Regions from separate parts of the Actinomadura sp. NPDC000600 genome, predicted to be linked through region 3. Evidence: riboswitches for the same ligand, from Rfam matches in the RefSeq annotation. Region 3 holds a riboswitch; each other region holds the start of a gene.
The links. A riboswitch is a leader RNA that binds a small molecule or an ion and turns the genes downstream of it on or off. The one in region 3 is predicted to bind cyclic di-AMP.
Positions count from the first base shown of each region.

Region 1: it holds a riboswitch for cyclic di-AMP, as region 3 does, so the genes downstream of both, ABWI07_RS01125 (NlpC/P60 family protein) here and ABWI07_RS07285 (C40 family peptidase) in region 3, are expected to answer to the same signal.
Region 2: it holds a riboswitch for cyclic di-AMP, as region 3 does, so the genes downstream of both, ABWI07_RS35640 (CHAP domain-containing protein) here and ABWI07_RS07285 (C40 family peptidase) in region 3, are expected to answer to the same signal.
Region 4: it holds a riboswitch for cyclic di-AMP, as region 3 does, so the genes downstream of both, ABWI07_RS19445 (CHAP domain-containing protein) here and ABWI07_RS07285 (C40 family peptidase) in region 3, are expected to answer to the same signal.

Region 1 is NZ_JBEUPD010000001.1:257,522-263,118, reverse strand. Features, by position in the region: gene ABWI07_RS01140 (carboxymuconolactone decarboxylase family protein) at 1-256, opposite strand, end outside; gene ABWI07_RS01135 (sigma-70 family RNA polymerase sigma factor) at 392-1,240, shown strand; gene ABWI07_RS01130 (MFS transporter) at 1,302-2,765, opposite strand; cyclic di-AMP (ydaO/yuaA leader) riboswitch at 3,087-3,225, shown strand; gene ABWI07_RS01125 (NlpC/P60 family protein) at 3,234-4,016, shown strand; gene hpnH (adenosyl-hopene transferase HpnH) at 4,093-5,097, opposite strand; gene shc (squalene--hopene cyclase) at 5,162-5,597, opposite strand, start outside.
Region 2 is NZ_JBEUPD010000036.1:20,991-26,587, forward strand. Features, by position in the region: gene ABWI07_RS35630 (M48 family metallopeptidase) at 1-633, opposite strand, end outside; gene ABWI07_RS35635 (hypothetical protein) at 630-1,898, opposite strand; gene ABWI07_RS35640 (CHAP domain-containing protein) at 1,938-2,768, opposite strand; cyclic di-AMP (ydaO/yuaA leader) riboswitch at 2,776-2,946, opposite strand; cyclic di-AMP (ydaO/yuaA leader) riboswitch at 3,071-3,269, opposite strand; gene ABWI07_RS35645 (C40 family peptidase) at 3,767-4,816, opposite strand; gene ABWI07_RS35650 (NYN domain-containing protein) at 5,006-5,597, opposite strand, start outside.
Region 3 is NZ_JBEUPD010000004.1:3,807-9,403, reverse strand. Features, by position in the region: gene ABWI07_RS07300 (amidohydrolase family protein) at 1-996, shown strand, start outside; gene ABWI07_RS07295 (Mut7-C RNAse domain-containing protein) at 1,026-1,808, shown strand; gene ABWI07_RS07290 ((deoxy)nucleoside triphosphate pyrophosphohydrolase) at 1,838-2,224, shown strand; gene ABWI07_RS07285 (C40 family peptidase) at 2,217-3,200, opposite strand; cyclic di-AMP (ydaO/yuaA leader) riboswitch at 3,241-3,377, opposite strand; gene typA (translational GTPase TypA) at 3,569-5,422, shown strand; gene ABWI07_RS07275 (FHA domain-containing protein) at 5,494-5,597, opposite strand, start outside.
Region 4 is NZ_JBEUPD010000012.1:113,411-119,007, forward strand. Features, by position in the region: gene yhfZ (GntR family transcriptional regulator YhfZ) at 1-686, opposite strand, end outside; gene ABWI07_RS19440 (hypothetical protein) at 881-1,642, opposite strand; gene ABWI07_RS19445 (CHAP domain-containing protein) at 1,837-2,505, opposite strand; cyclic di-AMP (ydaO/yuaA leader) riboswitch at 2,519-2,684, opposite strand; gene ABWI07_RS19450 (MFS transporter) at 3,149-4,423, opposite strand; gene ABWI07_RS19455 (NACHT domain-containing protein) at 4,855-5,597, shown strand, end outside.

The sequences.
Region 1 (5,597 bases), on a different contig from region 3:
GTTCGGCGTCGTCGAAGCGCGGGTCCTCGTACCAGGCGGCCAGCGTGAGCAGCTTCTCGGTGCTGACGCCGGCCTCGGCCGCGCTCGTGGCTCCGGCGTCGGTGCAGGCGCTGCATCCGTTGATCTGGCTGGCCCGCAGGTGGACCAGCTCCAGCACCTCCCGGGGGACGCCGCCGCCGTACACCGCCTTGAAGATCTCCTGGACGCCCGCGCCGATGTCGGGCCCGCTCGAAGAACCGTGGATCCGTGGTGCCATCTCTTCCTCCCGCAGTCGATGTGGACGGCACCACGACGCACCGGGCCGGGGAGAAGTAACGTCGGCCCCGGCGTTACCTTCTCGACTCGTGCCGCGTCCTGGTGGAGGAACCACGACACGCAGCCCGGGAGCACCGTGACCCGACAGGACAAGCTGGCCGCCGACTTCGAGGCGCACCGCCCCTACCTGCACGCGATCGCGTTCCGGGTGCTCGGCCAGCACGCGGACGCCGACGACGCGGTGCAGGAGGCGTGGCTGCGGCTGGCCCGTACCGGCGGCGACGGCATCGAGGAGCTGCGCGGCTGGCTCACCACGGTGACCGGACGGATCTGCCTCGACATCCTGCGCCGGCGCGGAGTCCGCGGCGAGCAGCCACTGGAGCCTGAGCTCTGGACCGCCTTGGGCGACCTCGGCCCCGACCCCGAGGCGGAGGCCGTGCTCGCCGACTCGGTCGGCCTCGCCCTGTACGTCGTCATGGACGCTCTCACTCCGGCGGAGCGGGTCTCGTTCGTGCTGCACGACGTCTTCGAGATGCCGTTCGACGCGGTCGCGGCCGTCCTCGGCCGGAGCACCGCCGCCGCCAAGATGCTCGCCAGCAGGGCCCGGGGACGGATCCGGCTCGGCGCGCCCACCGCCGACGCCCACTCGGCGGCACGCGGGGTCGTCGACGCCTTCCTGGCGGCCGCCGGCCGGGGCGACCTCGCGGGCCTCCTCACCCTCCTCGCGCCTGAGGTCGAGCTGCACAGGGGCCCGAGCGTCGTCCGGGGCGCGGACGAGGTCGCCGCCCAGGCCACCGTCGGGGCCCGCCGGGACGCGAAGGGCCACCCGGCACTGGTCGACGGCGTCCCCGGCGTTCTCATCACCATGGGCGGCCGCCCGTTCCTCCTGATGGCCTTCACCGTCGAGGACGGCCGAATCACCACGATCCGGACGCTCTCCGACCCGAAGCGGCTGGCCCAGATCGTCCCCTCCTGGGTCACCTGACACGCCGGGTCCGCACGCCTTGAGCGCCCCTTTCGACGGGGGCGCTCTGGGTGGCCGGGCGTCAGTGGGCGGGGGTGTCCGGCTGGGGTGGGGTGCGGATCAGGAGGGTCACCAGGACGGCCACGGTGGCCAGGGCGAGGGCCGAGACGGTCGCCGCGGTGGTGTAGCCGTGGACGAGGGCGCTCACCCGGGAGGCGGCCGGGCCGTGCTCGCGCAGGTAGCCGGCCGTCGCGCCGATCGCGACGGTGTTGACGACGGCGGTTCCGACCGACCCGCCCATCTGGGACGCGGCGTTGACGACGGCGGCGGCGACCCCGGCCTCGCGCGGGGAGACGCCGGCGGTCGCCAGCGAGAAGGCCGGCGGGAACACGGCGCCCATGCCGATCCCGAGCAGGATCTCGACGGGGACGACCGAGGCGGCGTAGCCGCTGCCCGGGTCGAGCCGGGTCAGGACGGCCAGGCCGGCCGCGGCGATGAGCAGGCCGCCGCCGATCAGCAGGCGGGCGGGCACGCGCCGGGTGAGCAGGGCGCCGACCAGGTACCCGCTGACCGAGTTGGCGAAGGCGAGCGGCAGGAACGCCAGGCCCGTGCGCATCGGGGAGAAGTGCGCGACCACCTGCAGGTAGTAGGTGAGCGTCAGGAAGATCCCGAAGGCGCCGACGACCGCGGTGGCCACGGCGAGGTAGGCGCCTGCCCGGCCGCGGTCCGCGAGGATGCGCAGCGGCAGCAGCGGTGCGTCGTGCCTGGCCTGGCGCGCGATGAACAGCGCGAGCGCCAGGGCGCCGGTCGCGAGCGGCGCGGTGGTCTGCCACGCGTCCCAGCCGTGCGGGGCGGCCTGCCCGGCGCCGTACACGACGGCCGCCAGGCCGCCGGTGACGAGGACGGCGGAGATCCAGTCGACGCGCGCCCCGGGGAAGCTCGGCGGGGCCGGAAGGACGATGCGTCCCGCCACGGACGCGGCCGCGGCGATCGCCACGTTGACGTAGAGGCACCAGCGCCAGTCGGCGTACTGGGTCAGCGCGCCGCCGAGCAGCAGCCCGACGGCCGCGCCGCTGCTCGCCACGGCGCCGTACACGCCGAACGCCTTCGCGCGCTCCTTCGGTTCGGTGAACGTCACGGCCAGCAGGGACAGGGCGGTGGGCGCGAGCAGCGCGGCGAACGCCCCCTGCAGGGCGCGCCCGACCACGAGGACGCCGAAGCCGGGCGCGGCGCCGGCGATCATCGAGGCGACCGCGAACCCGGCCAGCCCGGCCAGGAAGCTGCGGCGCCGCCCGACCAGATCGGCGATCCGGCCGCCGAGCAGGAGCAGCCCGGCGAAGGACAGGGTGTAGGCGGTGATCACCCACTGCCGGTCGGTGTCGCCGAAGCCGAGCGCGTGCTGGGCCGTGGGCAGCGCGATGTTCACGATCGTGGCGTCGAGCGCGATCATCAGCTGCGCGACGGCGATGACGACCAGCGCGGCCCAGCGGCGGTTCGGGACGCCCGCGGACGGGCCGGACGCGGTGCGCGACGTGATGGCGGTCATGGAACCCACCTCCCTTTAAGTGAAGGGTTCTCCTCCAGATATTAACTGGAGGTTTCTCCTCCGTCTAGAGGTGGAGCGGGATCGCGTACGGCCTTGGAGAGGGAGGGACTCAGAGCACCTCGGGATCGCCCACCGGGGCGCTGAGCTGCGGGTTTGATCGCGGGAAGCTTGCCATCCCTTGGTGATTTCTGTAGGTTTGCCGCTCCAAGACGCTCTCCAGGCGTTTTGTCCCACTTACGTGGGCGGGGTGCCCTCCCCGCGGAACAAGGCCCCGAGACGGTCCATCGATCGGGCCTCACATCGTCAGCGCCGCTTCTCCCTCAGCGGCACCCGCCGAGTCCGCCGTCGCGCGGAGCCGGGGACCCACCTCGCACCGGGGTGAATCGGCCTGCCCAGGCCGTAGGGCGACTTCCACGCCCGAACCCGTCAGCTAACCCGGTAGGCGGCACTTGGAAGCAAGGAGCCCCCTTGAAAGGCAAGCACAGCAAGCAGTCGCGCCGTCTAAGGCTCGCCCCCTGGGCCATCGGCACGATGACGGGTCTCGCCACCTTCGGCGTGACGGCGGCACTGCCGACGACCTTGCAGCACGCGACCATCGAGACGGCCGCCGCAGCCCAGACCGTCCCCCAGCAGCAGACCGCGCAGCTGCTGGCCGAGCGGCGGACGCAGGTCGGAGAGCGGAGGCAGGCCCGGGCCGCGGCCCAGTTCCAGAAGGAGTTCAAGGCGCCGACGAAGGCCGAGGCGACGAAGAGCCGGTCCTCGACGAAGGTCGAGTCGAAGCCGGTCTCCGCGAAGAAGCAGGCCGTTCCCCAGCAGCAGGCGGCCGATCCCAAGGCGGCCAAGCGGGCCCTGGTCATCAAGCGGGCCAAGAGCTGGCACCCGCACACCGCCCAGCGGGTCCCCTACAGCCAGACCGGGTCGCACAACGGCTACCGCACCGACTGCTCGGGCTACGTCTCCATGGCGCTGGGGCTGCCCAAGCCCGGGCCCAACACCGTCGGCCTGACCTCGTCGCGATACACCCAGCGCATCAAGATGTCCCAGCTGAAGAAGGGCGACCTCGTCATGGACGCCCTCGGCAGCAACACCACCCGGCACGTCGTCATCTTCGAGAAGTGGGCGAACAAGCAGCACACCTCGTACTGGGCGTACGAGCAGCGCGGGCGGTACGGCACCGACCACCGGACGCTCACCTACGGGCTGTCCTCTGGCGACGAGTACAAGGCGTACCGGCCGACGTCCCTCAAGTAGGCGGCGGCTCAAGAGAAGCGCCCGGCATCGGCGGATCGCCGGTGCCGGGCGGAGCGGGTTGTAGAGCGGTCACAGGTCAGACCGAGCGGACGGCCCGCATGGACTCCTTCAGGGAGCCGAGGGTCGCGAAGACGGCCGTGGGCTCGTAACCGCAGTGGGCCATGCAGTTGGCGCAGCGGGAGTCGCGGCCCCGCCCGTAGGAGTCCCAGTCGGTCTCGTCCAGGAGTTCCTGGTAGGTCTGGGCGTAGCCGTCCGACATCAGGTAGCAGGGCCGCTGCCAGCCGAAGAGCGAGTAGGACGGGATCGCCCAGGCCGTGCAGGGAAAATCGACCTTGCCCTCTAGGAAGTCCAGGAACAGGGGCGAGTGGTTGAAGCGCCACCGCTTGCGGTTGCCGTCCCCGAACGCCTTGCGGAACAGCTCCCGCGTCTCCTGGACGCCGAGGAAGTGGTCCTGGTCGGGAGCCTTGTCGTACGCGTAGCCGGGCGAGATCATCATCTCGTCGACCTCGAGGTCGTCGTTGAGGTAGTCGAGGACGTCGATGACGGTCTGCGGCGTGTCCGTGTTGAAGATCGTCGTGTTCGTGGTGACGCGGAACCCGCGCCGCTTGCACTCCCTGATGGCGGCCACCGCGTCGTCGAAGACGCCCTCCTTGCACACGGACTCGTCGTGGCGCTCGCGCAGCCCGTCGATGTGCACCGCCCACGCGAAGTAGGGCGACGGCGTGAACTTGTCGATCTTCCGCGGGATGAGCAGCGCGTTCGTGCACAGGAACACGAACTTCTTGCGCCGGACGAGCTCGTTCACCAGCTCGTCGATCTGCGGGTGCATGAGCGGCTCGCCGCCCGCGATGGAGACCATCGGCGCGCCGCACTCCTCGATGGCGGCGAGGGCCTGCTCGACCGGCATGCGCTTCTTCAGCACGTCGTGCGGGTGCTGGATCTTCCCGCAGCCGGCGCAGGCGAGGTTGCAGGCGAACAGGGGTTCCAGCTCGACGATGAGCGGGAACTTCTCCCGCCCGCGCAGCTTGTTGCGGAGGATGTAGCCCCCGATGCGAAGGCTCTGGCGGAGCGGCATGCTCATGGTGTCCGGACCTCCTTGGGCGGTGCGGGCCCGGTGGACTCCACCGGGTCGTGGGCGGGCCGCGTCATGTCGCGGCCCGCAGGTAGCGGCCGAGCGCGCTCACGGGGAACACCAGCCGGTACAGGTGGTAGTTGATGTAGAAGTCGCCGGGGAAGCCGGTGCCGGTGAACAGGTCCTCGTCCCAGTTCCCGTCCGGGCGCTGGTGGTCGACGAGCCACTGGACGCCCGCCTCCACGGCCGGGGAGCGCTCGCCCGCGGCGAGCAGCGCCAGCAGGGCCCAGGCCGTCTGGGAGGGGGTCGACTCGCCCCGCCCGATCCACGCCGGGTCGTCGTAGGAGCGCAGGTCCTCGCCCCAGCCGCCGTCGGCGTTCTGGTGGTCCTCCAGCCAGGCGACGGCGCGCCGGATCGCGGGCTTGCCGGGACGGACCCCCGCCGCGATGAGCGCGGGCACCACGCTGCCCGTCCCGTAGACGTGGTTCGCCCCCCAGCGCCCGAACCAG
Region 2 (5,597 bases), on a different contig from region 3:
GCCCGCGGCGGCGCCCGTCCACCAGTAGCGCGGGAAGCGGCGGGTGAGGGCGTAGAGCAGCAGGAGGGCGATCGTGTAGATGACCCACGTGACGGCGAGGGACTTCGCCTGGTCGACGAGCCACGCGGGCCAGCTCTGCGTGGAGAGCCCGTAGCGGCGCAGCACCGACTCGCCCCAGACGTCGAACGGCAGCCCGGCGATGCGCAGCAGCGTGGTAAGGGCGAGGGTGGCGGTGATGATGCGCAGCCACCGGCGACGTGTCCTGGCGGTGACCCAGCCGATGAACCGTGCGCCCAGCGGGGTGAAGCCCAGCACCAGGACCAGGACGAGTCCGACGGCGAGCCCGGAGTAGGCGGGCGGGTTGACGGCCGAGTCGAACGCCCTGGAACGGGCGATCTCGGCGGGGGTGAAGTCCAGTGCGGGGTCGGGTCTCACGCGCCCGCCGGGGACGTGCCCGGGCAGCGGGCTCCACGGGGTGGTCAGGGCGAGGACGGCCGCGACCCCGGCGAAGAGAACGGCGGCCGTGACGGCGGCGGCGACCCGGGGCCGCCGTGCCGGGGCGCCGGGGGCGCCGCCCGGCCTTCCGCCGGCGGTGCCCTCGGCGCTGCCCTCGTCCGTCTCCGCCTCGCTCATGCGAGCTCCTCTTTCACGTAGTCGCGCCAAAGTGCGGTGAAGCGCTCCCGCGTGAGGCCCAGCACGTCGCGCAGCGCCGCGGCCTCCGGGGCGCGCCCGGCGGCCCGGTAGAGCCGGACGAGCGCCGCCTCACCGTACCGGTCGGCGACCATCCGGCAGGCGAGCCAGGCCTCCTGGTAGGCCTGGGAGAGGCGCGGGGAGCCGCCGGCGAACGCGTCGGCCGCGGGGAGCGCGGACGGCGCCCGCCCGGCGGAGACCTCGCGGCGCAGCTCGCCCGCCGCCGACCGGGTACTGATCTTGACGCGCCGGTAGCCGACGTAGTCCGCGAAGCCCTCGATCAGCCACAGCGGGGTGCGCCGGTCGCGGGCGCCGCCGGTGGCGACGTGGGTCAGCTCGTGCGTGAGGACGACGTTGCGGCCGAGCTCGTTGAGGCGGCCGAAGGTGCCGGGGGAGATGATGACGCGGTCCTCGCCGCGGCCGTCCCCGGGGGCGATGGTGGCGAGCGCGGCGATCTGGCCGAGGCTCTGCCCGGGGCCGGCGAGCGCGGAGGCGAGGGAGGCGTCGGCGGGGACGAGCGCGACGACCCGCTGCGCCCACCCCTTGCCGACCACGGAGGTGACGACCGGGACGGCCGCGTCCAGCCGCGCGGCGATGCGGTCGAGGCCGGTGCCGTCGCCGATGACGAGTCCGGCTCGCCCCCTGACCGCCGTCAGGGGGCCGCTGTCCCAGATGTCGGCGTCGTCGGTGAGGCCGCGGGACGTCCCGTCCCCGACGACCGTCCACGTCCCGCCGCGCGGGGCCAGCGTGAGGTAGCGGGTGCGGGCCACGTCGCTCCTGTCGAAGCCGCGCAGCCTGTAGCGCACCTCGATCCGGACGACGGCGTTGCCGCCGTCCATGGCCTCGGTGTTGACGATGCGCTCCCGCCAGTTCTCCAGGGGGAGTTTCCGGAGGTTGCCGTACATGAGGGCCTGGGCGTCCCGGAAGGCGGCGGGGGCGTCGCCCACGCTGGCGAGGAAGGCCATGCGGTCGCCGTCGCGGACGGCGCGCGCGCGGTTGGCGAGGACGGCGGCGGCCGTCTCCGGGCTGAACGTCCCGGCGACCCGCGAGGTGGCGGCGCCGGCGCCGCCGGCGCCGGGCGCCCCGCCGCCGGAGCGCGAGCCGACCAGGCCGGCGCCTCCGGCGAGCAGGGCGGCGGCCCCGCCCGCGCCCAGGGCGAGGACCCTGCGCCGCGTGACGGTGGCGTCCTGCCCGGGGCCTTCCTCCATGGGCGCGATCCTATGCAGGACGCGGGGCGAGGGGCGGCATCACGACCGGTAGTCCGGGTAGCCGTAGCCGACGACGTCGTCTGTGGAACGTTCCTTTACGCGGACGGCGTTGTCGGTGTTGCCCTCGACGGCCTCGATCGTGCCGTCGTCGATCTCCTCGACGACCAGGCCGACGTGCCGGATGTCGTCGAAGGACTTGCCGCCGTCCCACGCGTAGAAGACGATCGCGCCGGGCCTCGGCTCGGTGCCCCAGCGCCCGTGCTCCTGGAACCAGCGGGCGTGCGCGACCGTCCAGGCGTCGCTGCCGACCTGGTCGCCGAAGCCGATCTGCTCGCCGACCCAGGAGACGAACATGTCGCACCAGTTCGCGTCGCTGTAGCCGTCGAGGGACCCGCCGTCGCGCGCGAGCGTCTCCCGCGCGCGGGACGTGGACATGTACCACTCCTGGAACTTGGTCTCGCCGCCGCCGTCCTCCTCGACGCCCACCTGCGAGCGGGCGAGCCTGATGGCCTGCGCGGCGGTGGGCCGCGACTTCCCGGCCGCTCTGGCGGAGGGCCTGCCGGACGACACGGCCGACGGCCGCTCGGGCCGGGTCTTCTTGGGGGTCTTCGAGGCGCGGATCCTGGGCTCGCCCTCGGACTTGCGCCTGGACGGGTCGCCGTGCGCCGCCAGGCCGGGGGCCAGGTCGGCCGCGGCGGCGGACCTCACCGGGGCGGAGCCGAACGGCAGGACCGACGCCTGCGCCGTGGCGGCGGCGGTGCCGAGCACGGCGGCGCCGACGACGACGCCGCCGGTCGTCCGCCACGTGATGGAAAGGGGGTGCGGCTTCCGGTGCTTGCCCGGGGCCTTCTTGCGGTGCGCGCGTGGCACGGGGGTCTCCTCGGCTTCCATGGCGCCTACCGGGTTAGCTGACGGGTTCGGGCGTGGAAGCCGCCCTACGGCCGCGAAGGCAGGCCGATTCACCCCGAAAAGGACACAGTGGGTCCCCGGTTCCGCGTCGGACGCGCATGCGGGGCACGGCGGTCCGCGGATTCGGCGGTGGCGTGCCCGGGGGCGGGCACACCGGTTCGGATTGGGGGAGCTCCGGCGGCGGGGGGTGCCTGCGGAGCGAAAGGGGGGGCCGGGGCGTGGTCGCGTGGCGGCCACGCCCCAGGTACCGCTGCGGGATTCTCTCCTTCTCTTCCAGACGCCTACCGGGTTAGCTGACGGGTTCGGGCGTGGAAGTGGCCCTACGGCGGCTCTCGCCGGTGCCCCGGGAGAGACGCGCCGATTCACCCCGGGTGCCGGAATGCCCGTCCGGAAAGACTCTCCGGACTCCGGCGGATATGGGTCCCCGGTTCCGCTCTTCGGCGGATTCGGCGCTGCCGCTGCGATCCTGGGGGCGATATGGGGCCCTGCGCGGGACCTGTCTCCCGCGTGCGAAAGAGCGGCGCCTGATGTTGTGTGCGGACGGCGCCCCGTCTCCGGGGCCGTCCGGGGCCTGCCCCGTGTAGGCCACTGCGGCAGCACGCTCGGCGCCATGCACGCGGCAAGCGTGCGCACGGTGGGGCGGGGGTAGGCCTGGTCTGCGTCGAGACCGTGCGGCGCCTGCGGGCGCCGCGGGACGGCACGTGGGGCGTGCCGCCCGGGGGTGCGGCGCGTGGCTCGCGCCGCCGTCACGCGGGTGCTGGATGCTCCGCGTGGGACCGGGGCGCCTGGGGGGCGCCGCGGGTCCACGGCGTCTGGAGGGCGCCGTGAGTGGTGACAAGGTACCAAAGCCCCAAGAGAAGGCAAACCCCCCCAAAATCAACAACGGACCAGGTCAAGCCCGGTCCGTTGTCGATGAGGGCCCCGTCACACCCGCGCCGCGGGGGTGTCAGGGCGGTGCGTCAGGGGCGTCCGGCGCCGTAGTAGTTGCTCAGGTAGTAGCCGGAGGTGATGTCGCTGATCTTGACGACGTCGCCGGTGTGCGGGGCGTGGATCATCTTGCCGCCGCCCACGTACATGCCGACGTGGCCGAGGTTGCTGAAGAAGACCAGGTCGCCGGGCTGCAGGTTGCTCTTGGCCACCCGCTTGGTCGCGGCGTACTGGGAGTTGGTGGTGCGGGTGATGCCGACGCCCGCGGCGGCCCAGGCCTTCATGGTCAGGCCGGAGCAGTCGTAGGAGCCCGGGCCCTCGGCGCCGTAGGAGTAGGGCTTGCCGAGCTGGGCGTAGGCGAAGTCGAGCGCCGCGCGGGCCGGACCGCTGGCCGGGCCGTTGTAGGTGCCGCCGGTGCCACCGCCGCCGCCCGGGCGCGACGGCGTGCCGCCGCCGAGCCGGCGCACGAGCGCCTTCTGCTTCTGGACCTGCTTGTCGAGCTCCTGCTTCTGCTTCTTCAGCTCGTCCTGCTTGGACTTCACCTCGTCGTAGGCGGACTTCGCCTGGGCCTGCTCGCGGCGGAGCCGCTGGGCCGTCGCAAGGAACTGGGTGAGCTGGGAGCTGCGCTCGTGCGACAGGTGCGAGAAGACGGCCGCCTGGTCGAGGATCGACTGCGGGTCCTTGCTGCCGACGAAGCCGGTGACGTCGGCCGAGTCACCGTTCTTGTACGCGGTGGCCGCCATCTGAGCGATCTTGGACCGCTGCTCCTCGAAGCTTGCCTGCTCCTGCTTGCTCGCCTTGGTCGCGGAGTCGAACTTCTTCTTGGCGACCTTGAGCTTCTCGCGGTTCTGGTTGAACTGCTCGACCTTCTGGTCCATCTGCTCGTTGAGCTTGTCGAGCTTCTTCTGGGCCTGCGCCCGGGTCGGCTTGGGCTCGGCGTGCGCCACCACCGGGGAGCAGGTCAGGGAGACCGCCACGGTCAGGCCGGCGACGGCCGCCAGGCGACGGGAGACGCCTCTGCCCGCGGAACCCGCCCTGCGGGCAGGCCGCTGCGCCGGTGCCCCGATGTGATCATTGGCCACGGTCGGTTTCGCCCCTCTCGTCCAACGACGTCAGCGGACGACATTAGCGAGGGGCAACAGCCGTCACAACCGATTCATCACTCTTTGATTGACATCTGCGGACATCATCCACTTTTCGTGACGTGATGATCACGGACCGCGAGGCTTGCCTTATGAGAGCCTTATGGCCGCCTTATGGGCGGGCCCGCCCTAGGAGCGGCCCAGCCTGCGCAGCAGCAGGGAGGAGGGGCAGGGGCGCGCGCTGGCGCGCCGCGCGGCGTCGGCGACCTCCCGGTCGGACGACACCACGACCACCGACCGGCCTGGCGGCTCCGCCCGCACGAGCTCGCCGATCAGCTCGTCCGCCGTCTGCCCCGGGCGGCTGAACAGCACCCGCACCCCGCGCGGCGCCGCGATGGCGACCGGCGCCTCCAGCTCCGCGCCGTCGAACACGCACGTGACCTCGGCGCGCGTCTGCGCGGCCAGCCCGCCGAGCCCGGACAGCAGCCGGCTGCGCTGGTCGGCCAGCGGCAGCTCCCCGTACCCGGTCTTGGTGACGTTGTAGCCGTCCACCACCAGGTGCACCTGCGGGAGCGTGAGCAGCCTGTCCAGCAGCTGCGGGTCGCTGTCGGACAGGGCCCGGCCGGGCAGCGCGCGGTGCGCCAGCCGGTCCGGCTCCAGCCCGCCGACCGCGTCGGCGGGACGGCCGATGGTGGAGGGCAGGGCCAGCTCCCGGCGGACGCCCTGCGCGGCGTCCACGAGCGCGTCGAGCAGCATCCGCAGCCGGACGTCGTCGACGTTG
Region 3 (5,597 bases):
CCCGAGGACGTGTTCGCCGGGACGCTCGCCGGCTCCCTGGAATGCCTCGACTCCGGCATCACCACGCTGGTCGACTGGTCGCACATCCAGCTCGGCCCCGGCCACACCGAGGCGAACATCGCGGCGCTGCGGGAGTCCGGGATCAGGGCGGTGTTCGGGTACTGCTACGGCGGCGACGGAGACCTCGGCGCGCTCGCCGCCGAGACCGGCCGCGTCCACCGCGAGTACTTCGGCGGCCCCGGCGGCACCGTCACGATGGCGCTGGCCGCGCTCGGCCCGGAGATCGCGGGCGCCGAGCGCGCGCTCGCCGAATGGCGGACGGCCCGCGACCTCGGGCTGCCGGTCACCGCGCACATGGGCGGCCACGGCGCCGAGAGCGCCGCGAGCGGCCTGGCGTTCCTGGACGCCCACGGGCTGATGGACCACCCCGCGATGTACGTGCACGCCAACTTCTACACCGACGAGGAGCTGAAGCGGATCGCCGGGAGCGGCGGGACGGTCTCCGTCGCCCCCGCCATCGAGGCCGCCGTGAACATCGGCGCCCCGCCCACCGGACGCGCCCGCGCCGCGGGCGTCCCGACCGCGCTCGGCGCCGACACCGTCGCCTGCGGACCCGGCGACATGTTCAGCGTCATGCGCGCCGCCTACCTCCTCGAACGGGGCCGCCCGGACGGCGCCGGCCTCGGCTTCACCACCGCCGACGCCCTCCGGATGGCGACGATCGAGGGAGCCGAGGCCGCCGGGCTGGCGGACGCCACCGGGTCGCTGACCCCGGGCAAGCAGGCCGACCTCCTCGTCCTGCGCACCGACACCCTAGGCGTCGCGGCGGCCCACGACCCCGTCGCGGCCGTGGTGCTGGCGGCCGACACGCGCAACGTCGACACCGTCCTCGTCGGCGGCCGGGTGGTCAAGCGCGGGGGAGTGCTGACGGGCCACGACGTCCCCGCCCTGCTGGCGTCGCTGACGGAGTCCGCCGGGCGCGTGACGGCGGCCTGAGCCGAGGAGAATCGTCGGCCGCACGTGGCATGCTGATCTGCGTGGAGTCCGAGATAACGATCCGCGTCGCCGACGAGCTGCTGATGTTCCTGCCCGCCGCCCGGCGGGCGGCCCCGGCCCGCGTGCCCTACGACGGGACCTCCACGCTGGGGCACCTCGTGGAGTCGCTGGGCGTGCCGCTGCCCGAGGCGGGCCCGATGACGGCCGACGGCGAGCCCGCCGGGCCCGCCACCCGGCCCGCGGTCGGCGCCGAGGTCCGCGTGGCGGCGGTGCCGCGCCCCCAGCCCGTCACGCTGGACCCGGGCCAGGTCGCGCCGCGCTTCCTCCTCGACGTCCACCTCGGGACGCTGGCCCGGCGCATGCGCCTGCTCGGCCTCGACACCGCCTACCACAACGACATGGACGACCCGGCGCTCGTCGTCCAGGCCAACGAGGAGCGCCGTGTCCTGCTCACCCAGGACCGCGGCCTCCTGCGCCGCCGCGCGCTGTGGTTCGGCGCCTACGTCCGCGGCTCGCGCCCGGACGACCAGCTCCGCGACCTGCTCGACCGGTTCGCGCCCGTCCTGCGGCCGTGGACGCGCTGCACCGCATGCAACGGCGAGCTCGTCCCGGTCGACAAGCAGGAGATCGAGCGCGAGCTGCAGGCGGGCACGCGACGCAACTACGACGTCTACGGCCGCTGCGCCGACTGCGGTCAGCTGTACTGGCGCGGCGCGCACGGCGACCGCCTGGAGGAGATCGTCCGCGACGCGACGCGACTGGTCGACGCCCTCCGGGGCAACGGAACCGGACGGACCGGCGCCGCGGTCTGAGGGAGAAGCACGGAGAGGAGCTGGTCGAGATCGATCTCGTGGTGGTGGGTGCGGCGATCCTGTCGGAGGGGCGCCTGCTGGCCGCCCAGCGCGCGGAGCCGCCGCACATGGCGGGCGGCTGGGAACTGCCCGGCGGCAAGGTCGACCCCGGCGAGTCGGACGAGGACGCCCTGGTGCGCGAGTGCCACGAGGAACTGGCCGTGAAGGTCCGCCTCGGCCGCCGCGTCGGCGGCGACTGGCGCCTGAGCGAGCGCAGCCTCCTCCGCGTCTGGACGGCCGAGATCGTCGAAGGCGAACCGCAGGCCCTGGAGCACCTGGAACTCCGCTGGCTCACCCCGTCCGAGCTCTACGACGTCGACTGGCTCCCCGGCGACCGCCCGGTCATAGACCTCCTCGCGGCTCAGGGCCTCAGCTGATCCGGTTTGCGCCGGCGAAGTCGGAGCGTTCGCTGAGTTTGGAGATCTTGACCACGTCGCCGGTCTGGGGGGCGTGCAGGTACTTGCCGTCGCCGAGGTAGATGCCCATGTGGTGGAGGTTGCTGCCGAAGTAGACCAGGTCGCCGGAGCGCAGCGAGCCGCGCGAGACCTTGGTGCCCATGGCGAACAGGTCGCCGGTGTAGTGCGGGAGGCCGGGCTTGCCGACCTGGGTGTAGGCCCAGACGACGAGGCCGGAGCAGTCGAAGCTGTTCGGTCCGGCGGCGGCCCACACGTACGGGGAGCCGAGCTTGGTGAGCGCCTTGCGGGCCATCTTGGCGGGCAGGTCCGAGCCCTTCACGGTGGCCGTGAGCCCGGTGCGCGGGTCGCGCGCGTGGGTGGTGGTCAGCTTGTCGAGGCGCTTCATCACCTCGCCGACCTTGGACTTGGCCGCGTCGCGCGCCTTCTTGGCGTCGTCCCAGGCCTTCTTGAGCTGCGCGCTCTTGGCCTGGGCGGTGCGCTGCGCGGCGTCGGCCTGGTCGATCTGCTTCTTCAGCGCGAGGACGGCGGTGGCCTGGCTCTGCGCGAGGTAGGCGCGGTCGGACAGCCCCTCGGCGGACGCGCCGGAGCCGAAGAGGACGTCGGGGCCGCCGGCCATGTAGTTGGCCGCGGCCAGGCTGCCGAGCCGCTGGCGGGCGGGCTCGGCGAGGGCGCGCAGCCGCGCGGCCTCCTTGGTGGCGTCCTGCTCGGCCTTGCGGGCCTTGCCGAGCTCCACGCGGGCCTTGTTGAACTTCTCCGTGAGGATCTCGGCCTCTTCGTTCAGCGCGTCCAGGCTCTTGCGCAGGCCCTTCTCCGTCGTCGGGGTCGGGCTGGGCGCCGACGGCGCGGCGGCGTGCCGGGACGGCTGCGCGGCGCGGGCGACGTTCGGCGCGGCGGCGCCCAGGCCGATCAGGAGCAGGGTGGCTGTGGCGGTGGGCATGATGCGACGCCGCCGACGGGAATCCGGAACCAAGCCGGTGTTCTCCTCTCCTCGCACGCCTACCGGGTTAGCTGACGGGTTCGGGCCAGGAGTCGCCCTACGACACGTGTCGATTCACCCCGAGGGTGGTGGGTCCCCGGTTCTCCCGCTTCTCGGGAGATTCGGCGTTCCGGCCGCAGTCCCGGGGAGGGGACTCCGGACGACCGGATCTCGGGAAGATTACAAAGAACGAGCAAAGTTCGCCAATCGGGGCCCGGTGTGACCGGCGGTACGAACGGCTCGGGATGGATGGTACGCACGGCCAAGTAGAATGGGGGACTGCCGCGTGTCTGCGGCGATCCCCGAACTCTCACGCAAGGCGAACCCGCATGCCCATCTCCACGCGCGACGACCTCCGTAACGTCGCGATCGTCGCCCACGTCGACCACGGCAAGACGACGCTGGTCGACGCCATGCTCTGGCAGTCCGGGGCCTTCCGCGAGAACCAGGACGTCGACGACCGCGTGCTCGACTCCAACGACCTGGAGCGCGAGAAGGGGATCACGATCCTCGCGAAGAACACCGCCGTCCTGCACAACGGGCTGACGATCAACATCATCGACACCCCGGGGCACGCCGACTTCGGCGGCGAGGTCGAGCGCGGCCTGTCCATGGTGGACGGCGTCGTCCTGCTGGTGGACGCCAGCGAGGGCCCGCTCCCGCAGACCCGGTTCGTGCTGCGCAAGGCGCTCGCCGCGAAGCTGCCGGTGATCCTGGTCGTGAACAAGACCGACCGCCCCGACGCGCGCATCGACGAGGTCGTGGACGAGACCTACGAGCTGTTCATGGACCTCGACGCCGACGAGGACCAGATCGACTTCCCGATCGTGTACGCCTCCGGTCGCGCCGGGCGGGCCTCGCTCGACAAGCCCGCCGACGGCGCCATGCCCGGCAGCGACGACCTGGAGCCGCTGTTCAAGGTCATCACCGAGACGATCCCGGCGCCGTCCTACGACCCGGACGCCCCGCTCCAGGCGCACGTGACGAACCTGGACGCCTCCAGCTACCTCGGCCGGATCGCGCTGTGCCGGGTGCACGCCGGCATGATCAAGAAGGGCCAGCAGGTCGCCTGGTGCCGGCACGACGGCAGCATCGAGCGGGTGAAGATCACCGAGCTGCTGATGACGGAGGCGCTCACCCGCAAGCCCGCGGACGAGGCCGGGCCCGGCGACATCATCGCGATCGCGGGCATCCCCGAGATCATGATCGGCGACACCATCGCCGACCCGGACGACCCGCGCCCGCTGCCGCTGATCACGGTGGACGAGCCGGCGATCTCCATGACGGTCGGCACCAACACCGGGCCGATGGCGGGCCGCGAGAAGGGCACCAAGGTCACCGCTCGGATGGTCAAGGACCGGCTCGACCGCGAGCTGGTCGGCAACGTGTCGATCCGGGTGCTGCCGACCGAGCGCCCCGACGCCTGGGAGGTGCAGGGCCGCGGCGAGCTGGCCCTGGCGATCCTGGTGGAGAACATGCGCCGCGAGGGCTACGAGCTGACCGTCGGCAAGCCGCAGGTCGTCACCCGCGAGATCGACGGCAAGAAGCACGAGCCGGTCGAGCGGCTCACCGTCGACATCCCCGAGGAGCACCTCGGCGCGGTCACGCAGCTGATGGCGGTCCGCAAGGGCCGCATGGAGCACATGACCAACCACGGGACGGGCTGGATCCGGATGGAGTTCCTCGTCCCCGCCCGCGGCCTGATCGGGTTCCGCACCGAGTTCATGACCGAGACGCGCGGCACCGGCATGGCGCACCACGTCTTCGAGGACTACGAGCCCTGGTTCGGCGAACTGCGCACCCGGCCGTCCGGCTCCCTCGTCGCCGACCGCTCCGGCGCCGCGACCGCCTACGCGATCACGAACCTCCAGGAGCGCGGCACGTTCTTCGTCGGCCCCACCACCGAGGTGTACGAGGGCATGATCGTCGGGGAGAACTCCCGCGCCGACGACATGGACGTCAACATCACCAAGGAGAAGAAGCTCACGAACATGCGGTCGTCCACCGGCGACGAGCTGGAGCGGCTCACCCCGCCCCGCCTCCTGTCGCTGGAGGAGGCCCTGGAGTTCTGCCGCGAGGACGAGTGCGTCGAGGTGACCCCGACCGCCGTCCGCATCCGCAAGGTGGTCCTCGACGCCAAGGAGCGCGAGCGCACGCGCGCCCGCACCAAGCGCGCGGGCTGAGCAGGTAAGCGAAAGAGGCGGCCCCGCGGTTCCGGAGAACCGCGGGGCCGCCTCTTTTCGTCGCGTGTCGCTCAGTTCAGCTGGACGGTTCCCGTCACGTCGGCGGCCAGGCGGAGCTGGTCGCCGTCGCGGAGCGGGGCCTCCACGCCGCGGGGGAGCCGCTCGCCGTTGACGA
Region 4 (5,597 bases), on a different contig from region 3:
CCCCGGCGGAACAGCTCACCGAGCTGCATGTACGACGTCTCGACGTACCGGACGGGCCGTTCCGCGAAGACCAGCCGGGTGAGCCGCTGCTGGTCGGCGGAACTGGTGTCGACGGCGACGGCCAGGCCCGGGTCGTCCAGCGACGTGCCCGCCCGCAGCAGCACGCCGTGCGCGCCGACGAACGTGCGGGGGCCGAGGTCGGCGAGCTGGGCGATCGGGCAGTCCGCCCCGAACTCCTCGAACGCCAGCCGGGACACCACGATGAGATCGACCTTGCCGGCCAGCAGCGCGTCCAGCCGGGCCTGCGCGCCCCGCATGAACGTGAGCGCGAACGGGATCTCCGCCTGCTCGAACGCCTCCCGCAGCCCGGTCGCCAGCCCCTCGTAGCGGCGCGAGTACGGCAGCGGCATCGCGGCGAGCATCGTCCCGAGCCCGGCCAGCTTCCACAGACCGGTCCGGTCGACGGCCCGCAGGTACGTGCCGAGGTGCCCGCGCGCCTCGGTCTGCACCGCGCCCGTGCTCTCCAGCAGCTGCAGGGCCGCCTGCACCGTGCCGTTGCCGACACCGAGCCGCTCCGCATAGTCGCGGATCCTCGGCAACCGCGAATCCGGCTGCTGATTGAGCAGTTCGGCTGCCAATTGCCGGGCGGCCATCCCGTTCCGTGTAAGGAACCGTGCGTCCAACATGCACTGAACAATAACCAGGATCCTGTACAAGCGCAATGGGTGACCGGGAACCCGCTGGGCGAGCCACTACGGTCCGCCGACGCGGCGCTGCCTGCCTTTCCTGCCCGGACACGACGGACCCCGCTCCCGTCCGAGGACGGGAGCGGGGTCTGTGGCGAGGATCGGGGGGCTGGGAGGGATCACCCGGACGGGGCTCAGCCGAGGGGCTTCGGGGCGCCCTTCTTGCCGGGGCCGTGGCCCCAGGACAGCACCTCGTACTTGACGCCCTTCAGGTGGCCCGCCGAGGTGCCGGTGTTGTACTTGCTGCTCGGCTTCTTGCCGTCCACCAGGTGGCGGAAGGTGTAGGTGTCGAGGTCGAGCATGACGCCGCGGTGCGACGGCTCGCCCGGCCCGCGGTCGCCGACGAAGCCGGTGACGGTGCGGCCCTTGTAGGACACCTTGACCTTGGTGTGCATGGGCCAGCTCGGGCTGGCGAACAGGCCCTTCTGCATCGGCTTGCCGCCGGCGGGGGCGCCGGTGTCGCCGTTCACGCCCGAGCCGTCGTCCCAGAAGTAGGACGCGGTGGTGCTGCCCGACAGGACGCCGTGGCCCTTCGGAGCGCCCTTGCCGGTGGCATGGCGCGGGGCCTTCGCGTCGTGCTGCCCGGCCACCGGCTGCCCGGTGACCTGCTTCCCTGTCACCTGCTTCGCGGTCACCGGCTTCCCGGTCACCTGCTTCCAGGTGACCTGCTCACCGGTCACCTGCTCCCCCGCCACCGGCTTCCCGGCCATCTCCTGCCCGGCGACCAGCTGGCCGGTCATCTGCCGGCCGGTGACCTGCTGGCCGGTGACCTGCTGGCCGCTGACCTTGTGCGCCGTCGGGCTGTCCGCCAGGGCTCCCTGGGCGGTCCCGACCGCCACTCCCGCGACGAGCGTGCCCGCGAGGGCGGTACTGATGAGGGCGACTCGCTGCTGCATGTTCATCCTTTGCTCGGTGGTCCGGGGCGCCGGGTCGCGCCTTCGGGCGTGTGGGGCTCGCCGTTCGGGCATGACGGACCCGGCGCACGGCACGTGGCGTGCTCGCGACGTGGGTGTGATCGCGCGGAGGGATGGAGAAAGGGGGGAGCACCGCTGGACGGTGCGGGGCTAGGGGGCCGCTGAGCGGCCCGGGCTCACCGGTACTGGGGGTAGCCGTAGCCTGCGACGGTGGAGGTGTCGCGGACCTTCTGCTTCACCGCGTCACCGGTGTTGCCCTCGATGGTCTTGATGGTGCCGTCGTGGTTGTCCTTCACGACGATGCCGACGTGCTCGACACCCTTGACGCCGCCGCCGTTCCAGGCGAAGAAGACCACGGCGCCGGGCTTCGGGGTCTCGCCGAAGCGGCCGGTCTTCTTGAACCACTTGGCGTGGCTGACGGTGTAGGCGTCGGCGCCCATGCCCTTGGTGCCGGTGTTCTGGCCCAGCCAGGACACGAACATGTCGCACCAGGACTGGCCCTTGTAGACCGAGGCGCTCTTGGCGCCGATGCGGTGGGCGTTCTGCTCGCCCAGCGGCGAGCCGGCGTACCAGTCGTTGAACTTGCTGTTGCCCGAGGCGTCCTCGTGGGTGCCGACCTGCGTGCGGGCGAGCTTGATGACGTCCTGTGCGGAGGCGCCGACCTCGGCGCTCTGGCCGCCGGCCTTGGACGCGGGGGCGGCCTGCGCGGTGTTCGCGGGCTTGGTGTCCGCCTGGGCGGACGGGGCCAGGGAGGTGAACCCGAACACACCTGCCAGGGAGAGGACGGCTCCGGCGGCGACGCGGGTGCCCATGCGCTTGGGCAGGCGGATATTACGAGCGGTCATGCAAGGTTCTCCTGAGTTCTTCCAGTCCGCCTACCGGGTTAGCTGTCGGGTTCGGGCGTGGAAGTGGCCCTACCGCGGCCCCGCGCATGGCGGGGGTGCGGATTCACCCCGGTGTTTCGGTGGGTCCCCGGCTCCGCTCGGCCATGATCGGCTCTCTGCGGACTCGGCGGCGGACGTGCCGTGATCGGCCGTCCTGATGATCAGGGACTCGACGCGCCCTTCATGATCTGGTCGGGCGCTCCGTACGGGCTTCCCCGTCGGTTACACACTCACAACAGGTTCAAGCGACCCCATATTTCGTCAAGCACGCCCCAAGAACCCGTCCGACCTGCAAAGCCTCCCCAAAACCCCCTAAACGCAAGGCCTCCGGCCCAGTCAAGCCGAAGCATGATTTTTTGGCCGCCACCTTCGCCCAGAGGGGTCAGCCCACACCCGACCGCCCAGGACGTTGCCTGAGATACGCCCATCACGCCACTGGTTGCCTTAAGGCATCGACGAAGGTCTGAGCCAAGCGGACGCCAAGCGTGGCGGCGGACACACCTCGGCGTTTGCAGGCACCATCGGCCGGTGAGGCCGAAGCACGTGTCTCGGCGGCAGGCGAGGGGGCGCCACACCGGCGTTGGCTTTGTGTGCGCGCCCAGGGTTAGACCGGCTGCACGGCGGCGTCCGGCTGACGGTGGAGTCGCTTGGTCCGCAGCAAGGGCCGGGCGAGCAGTGGCAGCATGCACACTGCGGCCGTAGCAGCGGCGGCGAGCATCGCTGCTCGCAGGCCGAACGTGGTGCCGACGAGTCCGGCGGCGGCTGAGCCGATGGGGAGCGTGCCCCAGGTGAGGAAGCGGTGGACCGCGGTCGCGCGCGTGGCCAGATCCGGCGGCGTGGCCAGATGCCGGATGGTGATGGCGTTGACGGCGAACATGCCCTGACCGATTCCGTTGACGAACGTGCCGGCGGTGAGCAGCACGCCCGGCCAGCTACCGGCGGACGCCGCGCCGATGGCCAGCCCGAGCACCGAGGGCACGCCGGCGATCGTCAGGGACGGCCCGATACCGAAGCGGTCCGCCATGGAGCGCGCCAGCAGACCGCCCAGCGGGAATCCGCTGCCGCCGACCCCGAGAGCCACGCCTAGCAGCCAGGCGTCCAGGCCGAGGTGCTCGACCGCGAACACCGCGAGGAGGGAGTCGTACATGGCGACGCCGAGGTTGTACAGCGCACCGCAGACCATGATCGGCCGCAGCACCGGATGCCGCGCCACGAACCGCAGCCCGTCAAGCACTTCCCTCCGCAATGGACGCCGTTCCACCGGGACCGCCAAGACCGGGTCGCGCTGCCCGATCAGTGCCAGGGTCAGCACGCTGACGAGGTAGCTACAGGCATCGGTGAGCAGCGCCCGAGCGGCCCCCACGCTGCTGACGACGACCCCGGCGATGCCCGGGCCGACGAGCAGCGAGGTGGACTCGGAGACCGAAAGCCGGGTGTTGGCGGCATGCAGCCGCTCGTCGTCTGCGATCAGCGTGGGCGTGTAGGACTGGTAGGCCACCTGGAAGAACACCATGCCGATCCCGGTCACCAGCGCCACCAGCAGCAGATGCGGCAGCGTCAGCACGTCCAGCCAGGCCGCCACCGGCAGTGACAGGACGGCCAGGGCGCGCATGAGGTCCGCGCCGAGCATCGATCGCCGCATCCCCAGCCGCGCCACCCAGACCCCGGCCGGCAGCCCGATCAGCAGGAACGGCAACCTGCCGAGCGCCGCGAGGACGGCGATCTCCATCGTGCCGGAGTGCAGTTCCTGAAGCGCGGCCAGCGGCAGCGCCAGCAGAAAGACCTGATCCCCGACCAGGCTCACACTCTGCCCGGCCCACAGCAGTCGAAAGTCTCGCCACGACCGGCGGTCGGACGACACGGAGATCTCACTCGGCATCGCACCAGCATCATGGCCGCGACCACACCACAGAAGTGGCGCAAATGCCTACGACCGCCAATATCTCGCCACGAGACACTGGACTTCTCCACTCCACCCGCCCCAGCCAACGCGCCGACCCCGAACGCGTCCATGCCGACCGGGTCGGGGTACTGCTGGTCGAACTCGGGCACCTGGCAGACCCAGCGCGGCGTCGTCGGCGGGCTCGGCGTCCAGACTGGACAGGCCGATCGTCATCGGGGTGGTGGCGTCGAAGCGCCGCCGGCGACGCCCCCGCGCGGAAATGGCATTCTCAGGGCACCGCGAGGAAGACCGTCACCGCGTGGCGATGGCATTGGCCGCCTCGATGAAAACGTCGACGAGCAGGCGCAACGGGCCGGTTGTGGACTTCGGGCCGCCAGCGGCATGGGGGCGACACCAGAATGGCCAGCATGCGCAACGGCAAGGTCTGGTGGCCATGGCTGGCGGTCCTGGCGGCAGTGGTCGGCGTCCTGGTCCTGGCATGGGTGACGTTCACCCCGCTGACCGACAACGGGGGGTTGCAGGTCTCGGCGAACCGTGCCCAACTGACTGGCGGGTTCGTGTTGGCCGCCGCCGTGCCGTTGGTCCTTGCATTGCGGTGGGCCCGACAGCGTTCCCGCGAGCTGGTCGCCGCTGCCGTCCCCGGCCCCGAGGTCGTGGCGCGCGCCAAGGAGTTGCTGGCCGGCTTGGTGGCCGAGCAGTGGGAAGACGAGGCACGGCGGCGGTCGCTGGATGACCCTTACCCGATCCCTGTGCGCTGGCGCACACCCGCACCCGACGCACACACTCCCGCGGTCATGGACCATCCCGACCTCATCGACCCCACCACCGCAAGCACAGGCCGAGTGTGGTGGACGGCCTCCAGCAACCACATCGCCGCTCTCTCCGTCCGGTTCCGCCGCACCCGACGGGGCCGACTTGTGATCCTCGGCAAGGCAGGGACCGGCAAGACCACCCTGGCGATACAGCTGCTGCTGGATCTACTGGCCACCCGCACCACCGGTGAACCGGTCCCGGTGCTGCTGCCGGTGGCCGGCTGGGACACCGAGCAGTTTCCCCGCCTCCACGACTGGGTCGCCGACCGGCTCGCCCGCGACTACCCGGCACTGCGCTCACCCGACCTGAGCACCGGCGCGGCGCACGCGCTGACCGG